DNA from 2 places in the Alkalibacter saccharofermentans DSM 14828 genome. Region 1 is predicted to be linked to the other one. Evidence: a T-box and tRNA genes for the amino acid it is inferred to sense, from the RefSeq annotation. Region 1 holds a T-box; the other holds one or more tRNA genes.

The links. A T-box is a leader RNA that pairs with one kind of tRNA and senses whether it is charged. The one in region 1 lies ahead of metG (methionine--tRNA ligase), so its partner is inferred to be a tRNA-Met.
Region 2: it encodes a tRNA-Met, which carries the amino acid that the T-box ahead of metG (methionine--tRNA ligase) is inferred to sense. The anticodon was not compared.

Annotation. Positions count from the first base shown of each region.
Region 1 is NZ_FQTU01000002.1:21,010-25,431, reverse strand. Features, by position in the region: gene BUB93_RS01875 (adenylosuccinate synthase) at 1-155, shown strand, start outside; gene rsmI (16S rRNA (cytidine(1402)-2'-O)-methyltransferase) at 139-993, shown strand; gene BUB93_RS01865 (AbrB/MazE/SpoVT family DNA-binding domain-containing protein) at 1,044-1,283, opposite strand; T-box leader at 1,627-1,861, shown strand; gene metG (methionine--tRNA ligase) at 1,911-3,836, shown strand; gene rpmE (50S ribosomal protein L31) at 3,939-4,151, shown strand; gene prmC (peptide chain release factor N(5)-glutamine methyltransferase) at 4,290-4,422, shown strand, end outside.
Region 2 is NZ_FQTU01000012.1:60,503-64,924, reverse strand. Features, by position in the region: gene ftsH (ATP-dependent zinc metalloprotease FtsH) at 1-2, opposite strand, end outside; gene hpt (hypoxanthine phosphoribosyltransferase) at 76-612, opposite strand; gene tilS (tRNA lysidine(34) synthetase TilS) at 605-2,005, opposite strand; tRNA gene BUB93_RS08680 (tRNA-Val) at 2,148-2,223, opposite strand; tRNA gene BUB93_RS08675 (tRNA-Glu) at 2,311-2,385, opposite strand; tRNA gene BUB93_RS08670 (tRNA-Met) at 2,400-2,476, opposite strand; tRNA gene BUB93_RS08665 (tRNA-Met) at 2,485-2,560, opposite strand; tRNA gene BUB93_RS08660 (tRNA-Leu) at 2,566-2,654, opposite strand; gene BUB93_RS08655 (Ppx/GppA phosphatase family protein) at 2,700-3,626, opposite strand; gene BUB93_RS08650 (S1 RNA-binding domain-containing protein) at 3,699-4,115, opposite strand; gene BUB93_RS08645 (FtsB family cell division protein) at 4,141-4,422, opposite strand, start outside.

The DNA of each region.
Region 1 (4,422 bases):
ATATAACAATGTGTAAGAGCTATTCTGCGCTCCCTGAAAACACTAGAAAATACGTGGAGAAAATTGAAGAAATCAGTGGCATACCCGCAAAGATAATTTCCGTAGGACCAAATAGATCAGAAACAATGATAAGGGACGATGTATTCACAAGCTGATAAGATGAAAAGTGCTTACGGGATATGTTACTTAGTCGCAACGCCTATTGGAAACCTTGAGGATATGTCATTTAGGGCTGTCCGTATTCTGGCGGAAGCAGACTTGATAGCAGCGGAGGATACGAGACATACAAAGAAGCTGCTTAATCATTATGACATAGGCGCGAGACTTATTAGCTATCATCAACACAATGAAATCGATAGGAGCAACCAACTTGTGGAGATGCTCAAAGAGGGTCAGACTATAGCTATTGTTTCGGATGCGGGGACGCCGGGGATTTCAGATCCGGGAGCTATTATGGCTCGCAGATGTCATGAAGAAGGCATAAACATAACGGTGATTCCGGGGGCATGTGCTGCGATAGGGGCTTTGGTAGTTTCCGGAATGAGTACCGACAAGTTTTCCTTTTGTGGTTTTCTGCCTTCAAATAAAAAAAGCAGGAAAAAGGCGCTAGAGGAAATAGGAAAGTTAAAACTTACTGTTATTTTATATGAAGCTCCACACAGACTTATTAAAACTCTAAAAGAACTTGAAGATAGCCTTGGGGACAGAGAAATAACCTTGGTCAAGGAACTTACCAAGTTACATGAGACTATTTGGAAAGGGAGTATTTCCCGGGCAATAATTCACTATGAAGAAAACCTGCCAAAAGGGGAATTCGTTTTGCTGATAGAAGGATCCAGCCAAGAAGAAAAAGGATTTTGGGATACCATGACGTTGGAAGAACATATGGAGCATTACCTTGAAGAAGGCATTTCAAAAAAAGAGGCGGTCAAGCTTATTGCAAAAGACAGAGGAATTCCCAAAAGAGAAGTTTATGATCGTTTTATGACGTGAAGATATTCAAGTAAAAAAGCATCCTGAGGTTCAGGATGCTTTTGATTTTGCTATTTCTTAATATCAGTCATGCAATCAGGGCAAATGTTTTTGCCTTTGTAATTGACGACATCTTTTGCATTTCCGCAGAAAATGCATGCAGGCTCATACTTTTTAAGCACTACATAATTACCGTCAACAAAAATCTCCAAAGAATCCTTGATGTTGATGTCAAGAGTTCTTCTTAATTCAATTGGAATTACAATCCTTCCAAGTTCGTCTACCTTACGAACAATACCTGTAGATTTCATAAAATATCTCTCCCTTTCAAAAAAAAATATAATTGTTATTCAATGACATTGTATCAGATGATTTCTAATTCCACAATGATTTGGAATAAAATGCACCATGAAAACTTTATCAAATGAGAATTTGATCAATCTGATGATATATGTCACAGTCTCTGTATCTATTATATGTAAAGGAATACAATAAGTAAATAGTATTTCAGATATTTTTGTAATTTTATTGGAAAACTATAAAAACTATGTTTTATCGTATAAAAAAGAGGAATCAGACGCATAATTCTATTTGATAGAAAAGTATTGAATTTTAACGTGACTTATGTATAATTAATTATGAACAAAAAAATACGAAAAGATAATGATAAGAAGAGTACGCCTTGTGGAATTATACAGAGAGTCGAGAATGGTGAGAATCGATTTTGAAAACAGGTGGAAGATGGTCTTTGAATCGATCGGATGAAATCTGAGTAGTTCGATACGCGTGACGCGTTAAAGTGAGATGTATGCAAATACACGATGAGGTGCAGTCTGATAAGTCTGCATAAAAAAAGGTGGTAACACGTAAGTTGACTTTCGTCCTTTGGGATGGGAGTTTTTTTGTTGGGAAAGAACAAATGAACGAGGAGGATAAAGATGAAACCAAGTTATTATATTACAACACCGATTTATTATCCAAGCGGCAAGCTTCATATTGGACATACATATACAACTGTTGCCGCGGATGCTATGGCAAGGTACAAAAAAAAGACAGGATATGATGTGTTCTTTCTAACCGGTACGGACGAACATGGACAAAAGATTGAGGAAAAGGCAAAGGAAGAAGGAGTGACCCCTAAAGAATACGTAGACGAAATAGTGAAAGGAATTAAATCACTGTGGGAGCTTATGGATATCGATTATGATCACTTTATAAGGACTACCGACCCTTATCACGAAGAGTCGGTAAGAAAGATATTTAAAAAACTATACGATAAAGGGGATATATACAAGTCTCATTATGAAGGCTGGTACTGCACCCCATGTGAGGCTTTCTGGACTGAAACACAGTTAGAGGATGAGAAGTGTCCTGATTGTGGAAGAGAAGTCAAGCAAGAAAGAGAAGAAGCATATTTTTTCAAGATGTCAAAATATGCGGACAGATTGATAGAGCATATAGAACAAAACCCTCACTTTATTCAACCTGAATCCAGAAAAAATGAGATGATAAATAATTTCTTGAAGCCGGGGCTTCAGGATCTTTGCGTGTCCAGGACGACTTTTGACTGGGGCGTACCTGTAGATTTCGACCCGGGACATGTGGTATATGTTTGGATAGATGCACTGTCCAACTATATAACTGCTCTGGGGTACTTAAACGACAGGCCTCAGCTCATGGAAAAATTCTGGCCGGCAGACGTTCATTTGATTGGAAAAGACATCTTGCGATTCCATACGATCTACTGGCCAATAATGCTTATGGCACTAGATCTACCTCTTCCCAAGCAGGTTTTTGGACACGGATGGATACTCTTAAAGGGAGGGAAGATGTCAAAGTCAAAAGGAAACGTCATAGATCCGGTGGAGCTGTCTCAAAAATATGGAGTAGATTCACTAAGATATTTCGTATTGAGAGAAATGAGCTTTGGAGCAGACGGGGTCTACAATGAAGATGCGTTGGTATCAAGAATCAATTCGGATTTGGCAAACGACTTGGGGAACCTGTTGAGCAGGACTGTTGCAATGGTTGAAAAGTATTTTGGAGGGATAATACCATCAGAGAAGCAGGTTGCTGACATAGACCAAAGCTTGCTTGAAATGATCAGCCGTACTCCAAAAGATGTAGCAAGCCATATGGAAAAAATGGAGCTTAGCAATGCTTTGGCGATTATTTGGAAACTGGTTTCCAGGGCTAACAAGTACATAGATGAGACTACACCTTGGATTTTGGGAAAAGATTCTGAAATGAAAGAAAGACTGGCAGGGGTAATGTTTAATCTTGCTGAGACTCTCAGAGTAGTTTCGGTTCTGATTGAGCCTTTCATGCCTACCACAGCAAAAAAGATGCAGGCTCAAATCAATATCCCTGAAGAAGCACTGACTTGGGAAAGCGCTAGTGAATATGGGGCATATGGCTTCGGGGAAAAAATGTCAAAAGGAGACAACCTTTTCCCTAGGGTAGAAGCAATTGAAGAAAAAAAGGAAGAAACAAAGTCCCAGATTAAAAAAAGCGAACAGAAAAAAGGCAAGAAAGAAGACGACACAATAAGTATCGATGACTTTGCCAAGGTTAAGCTTAAAGTCGCAGAAGTCATTCAGTGTGATAAGCATCCGGATGCAGACAGGCTCTTGGTGTTGCAGGTGAAAATTGGAGAAGAGAGAAGACAAATCGTCTCAGGAATCGCACAATTTTATTCTGCTGAAGATATGATAGGCAAAAGGGTGGTAGTTATAACCAATCTTAAAAAAACCAAGATTCGCGGAATAGAATCTCAGGGGATGATACTAGCAGCGGCAGACAAAAAGGATTTGAACCTCATCACCGTAGACAGAGACATCTCTGATGGTACGGAGGTTCGATAAAAAAATGCAAGGTTTGCTACGAAAAAGTTTGATATTTTCTACAAACCTTGCTATAATGTATGAGATGCATATAAATAGGAGTTTAGAAAAGAGGTGAATGAGATGAAAGAAGGAATTCATCCTAATTACAATAAATCAATCGTTAAATGCGCGTGTGGAAACACTTTTGAAACTGGTTCTGTAAAAGAAGAGTTAAAAGTGGAAATTTGCTCTGCGTGTCATCCATTCTTTACAGGTAAGCAAAAACTTATAGACACAGGCGGTAGAGTAGACAGATTCAATAAGAAATACGGTATCAAAGAAGAGCAGGAATAATCGAATTGACTCGGTTGACGGAAAGATCAAACTAACCCCAACATCGTATAGTGATGTTGGGGTTTTTGACATATGAAAACAAAGACAGATATAAAAAACTAGAATGAAAAATATATTTAGAGGTGATTATACGTAATTATGAACGTAGAAAATTTGCTCATAGAGGCTACCAAGTCTTTAAAGAAAAACGATATTTCCAATCCCAGGCTTGATGCGGAGGTGTTGCTTTCTAATCGCTTGAATTTAGAAAGAGCTTATCTAATTATGCACT
Region 2 (4,422 bases), on a different contig from region 1:
AAGCTCTCACTCCCCTTCGCTTATAAAATTGTGATACATTATTCTAACATACATTCTATAGAATTACAACGAAACCTAGACGTATACTTCTTCCTTTAAAACCCCTATAAATGGGAGGTTTCTGTACTTCTCGGCAAAATCAAGTCCATAGCCCACGACGAATTCATCCGGCACGGCAAAGCCCACAAAATCTATTTCGACCTCCGAGATTCTTCTCTCTGGTTTGTCCAATAGACTGCATACCTTAATAGAGTTTGTGTTTCTATCTTTGAATATCTTGATCAGATAAGATAGCGTCAGACCACTGTCGACGATATCTTCTATTATCAACAAATCCCTGCCTTCGACGCTTTTATCTAAATCCTTCAATATTCTCACTTCACCTGAGCTTCGGGTTCCGGTTCCGTAGCTGGATATGGCCATAAAATCTATTTCCAGAGGTATGTCCATGCTTTGAACCAGATCAGACATAAATAAAACAGACCCTTTCAGCACGCAGATTACCAAAGGATTTTTGCCTTTGTATTCCTCTGCCAGCTCCTTCCCAAGTTCGCTGACCCTTTTCTTCAGGGTTTTTTCATCAATCAACACATCTTTAATATCGTTAAGCATTTATTTCCTCCTGGATTTTATAAAACGCTAAGCGCATTATTTTTTTAGTATCTTCGGTGACTTTGAATTCCTCGCTTGCCGCTATGCCTGCCAGCCAGATAATCTCGTTGCCGACTTCAAACACAAGTATGCTGTCCCTATTATCGGACGGTATCTTATTATCAATTAATATCTCTTTAATTTTTCTTTTATTTTTATGCCCTAGAGGTCTTATCCTGTCTCCAGGCTTTCTCTGCCTTAAAACGATATGTTCTCCAATCGCAATAATTTTATCATAATCGAAGAGAAATTCCCCTTGTTTTTCAGGTTTTTTTTGTTTTTTATCGTTTTTTTTCAGTGCCGTTTCTACCACGATTTTTATCTTGGAAAGGACGTAGCTTTTTCCGGGATAAATCTTATATTCAAAATAGGGCGTTGCCCGGTTTGTTTTTTTTGATTCTACAGTTATCTTGTCGTAGGATCTGCGCAAAAGAAAATCATTCGGCAATGACACTGTCCAAGTAGTATCTTCTTTGTCTCCAATCTTTTCCACAGCCTTTTCAAGATGTGCGTGTTGAAATTTAATGTTATCGCAAATTTCTTTATATTTTCTTAACAGAACTTTTTTTTGCATCAGCGGTGCTTCTCTTGATAATTCATTGTAGCTTATGCTTGCCTTGTCTTTATACTTATGCCAAATCTCATCAACCTCTGCAGTTATATGCTCTTCGTACTCCCTTGCAATTTTCGACAGGTTCGCAATGCTCTCATCAATTATAGGGTTATACTTTTTTAAAAGCGGCATCAATTCATGCCTTATGCTGTTTCGGTGATAATCCGTTTCCATATTGGAAGCATCATGACGGTATGGGATTGACTTTTCGTGGCAATAATTCAAAATATCACTTTTACGTGCCAACAGCAAAGGTCGTATTACCCCATCCTCTCTTACCGGGTCTATCCCCTTGAGTCCGTTAATGCCCGTACCTCTTATTATCCTCATCAAAACAGTTTCCACCTGATCGTCCTTGTGATGTCCAGTAGCTACTTTTACGGAACCGTTTCTCCTTTTGATTAAGTTGAAGAAGTTATAGCGCACTATTCTACCCCCCTCTTCGAGAGATAGTCCTTTAAATGCACAAAACCCCTTGATGTCTGCGCTTAACACCTTAAGCTGTATTCCGTTATTATCGCAGTAATCCCTGACGAGCATTTCGTCCAAGTCTGATTCTCCGCCCCTTAAATTGTGGTTTATGTGGGCGGCGATTATTTTTATGTAGTTGCTTTTGCTAAATTCTTTTAGAATATGTAAAAGGGCCATGGAATCCGCCCCCCCAGAAATGCCTGCAACAACAGTATCTCCCCTGCAAATCATTTCATTTTGCCGTATGTAATTCAAAATCATTCTTTCCATTGACCCACCGACTTTATACTTTTATAATTGTATTCTACATTTTTTCTCTTTCGGATTCAACAGGTAAAAACAGCGACTCCGATTCTTAAACCCAAATAATAATCAGCATAAAAAAAAGCCCATTCTCATGAACTTAAAAAAATGGTGGTCGCAATAGGGCTCGAACCTATGACCCCCTGCTTGTAAGGCAGGTGCTCTCCCAGCTGAGCTATGCGACCAAAGTGTAAGCCAAAGACAAAAGCCTTCGACTTCTCCAGTTAAATGAACGACCTATGTCTGCGCAAATAACCGTTTATTAAATTTAATGGTGACCCCTAGGGGACTCGAACCCCTGTTACCGCCGTGAAAGGGCGGTGTCTTAACCGCTTGACCAAGGGGCCTGGTTAATTAAATATGGTAGCGGCGAACGGATTTGAACCGCTGACACTACGGGTATGAACCGTATGCTCTAGCCAACTGAGCTACGCCGCCATGTTAAATGGTTGCGGGGACAGGATTCGAACCTGTGACCTCCGGGTTATGAGCCCGACGAGCTGCCAGCTGCTCCACCCCGCGTCGTTTGGTGCCGGAGATCGGAATCGAACCGATACGATCTTTTGGGATCGCAGGATTTTAAGTCCTGTGCGTCTGCCAGTTCCGCCACTCCGGCTCTCTTAAGAGACAAGCACCATTATAGTATATAAAAAATGCTAAGTCAATACTTTTTCTTAATTTTATTTCTTTTTATTTTATGATAAACTGAACCTTCCAGATTGTCGCTGTCACTGATTACTATTTCACTGATTTCATAACGTTCCATAAACCTTTTAATTATAGCGGCCCCCGATAGAATAATATCTGCACGCTTAGGTTCAAGGCCCTTTACACCAAGCCTTTCCTTTAAAGTCATTTGGGAAAGCCTGCGGTAAATCTTTTCAATTTCATTATAGGAAAGCCTGCTTCCATCTATCTTGTCCGGATCGTAAGATTCAAGGCCTAGCTTTATTGCTGAAAGAGTGGTAGCCGTTCCGCCAATACCTACTAAAAGCTTATCTGATACCCCATCCTCAAACTTTTTATCGAAAATATTATCTAGATGTTCTTCAAGTAGGACTATCATGCCAATATCTGGGGGATCACCTAATGGAAACTTTTCGCTTAATCGAACAGCTCCTATATCCAGGCTTTTCAAACATTTTCTTTCTCCTTCTTTTATTTGTATAAACTCAGTGCTTCCTCCTCCTACATCAATTATAAGGAAATCTCGAGACTCCAGAGAGCTGACCACTCCCAGATATCCGTACAATGCTTCGTCTTCACCAGAAATCGTCTCCACTTTGATTCCCGTCCTGTCAAAAGCCTCAGCGATAAAATCAGATTTGTTAACTGCATCTCTCAATGCGCTGGTGCCATAGGCAACAATGGCCTCCACGCCATTTTGGTCGCATATTGCCTTTACCTCCTCCAAGCCTTTCAAGTTTCTTTCCATGACCTCTCTTGAAATGATTTTGGACTTGTCCAAACCTTCCCCCATTCTAGTAAAAAAAATGTGCTTTTCCTTTTCTATGATCCTTTCACCTTCCGTTTCAGCCACCATTAGCCTCATGGAATTGGTTCCTATGTCAACAGCTGCTATTTTCAATGCTCAAAACTCCCTTTTTAAAAAAATTATTTAAAAAAAAGCACCCCTCCGGGATGCGAAATTTTATGATTGCTATCTGTTAAAACACCTGTTCTTACCCTTTTTTGCACTTTTTTTAAGAGCCTGTTGTCTTTCATCGCTGTCTTTTAAAAACTGGTTTATCTTGTCTTCAATCGTTACCGGCGCACTGCTTACAGGTACACTTTTTTTAAACCCAGAAGACTTAGGATAGGGTCGCGGTCTTGGTGCTTCTTCCTTTTTAGGCTGCGCTTGCCTGATGGAAAGTCCTACCTTACCTTCAGTTACAGAAATAACCTTTACTTTTACTGTGTCATTTACATTCAAGTGATCAGAAACTTCTTTAACATAACCGTCAGCTACTTCGGATATGTGTACGAGTCCTACCTTACCCCCTAAATCAATAAATGCTCCAAATTTCGTGATGCTTTTTACAACACCTTCAACAATTTGATCAACCTCAAATGGCATCAAAAAAATCCTCCTTGTTTATTTGTTAGTTTTTATTACTATCAGGTTCAACTTCGATAATTATTTTCTCACGGGGATAAACGAGCCCGAAGTACCGCCTCGCCAATGTCTCGATATACTCATCGGAGTGAATCTGCTCTAGCTCCTGGGTGAGTTGATCGGATTTATCTTTTTCTATTGAAATTTGTTCCTGAAGATAATCCCTTTGACTTCTCAGTTGGATCAACTGGATTTCGGTGGATACAAAATTATAAAGAAAATACCCGCATACCAATAAGACAATCAACCAAGTGGCTCTGTTGGGTTT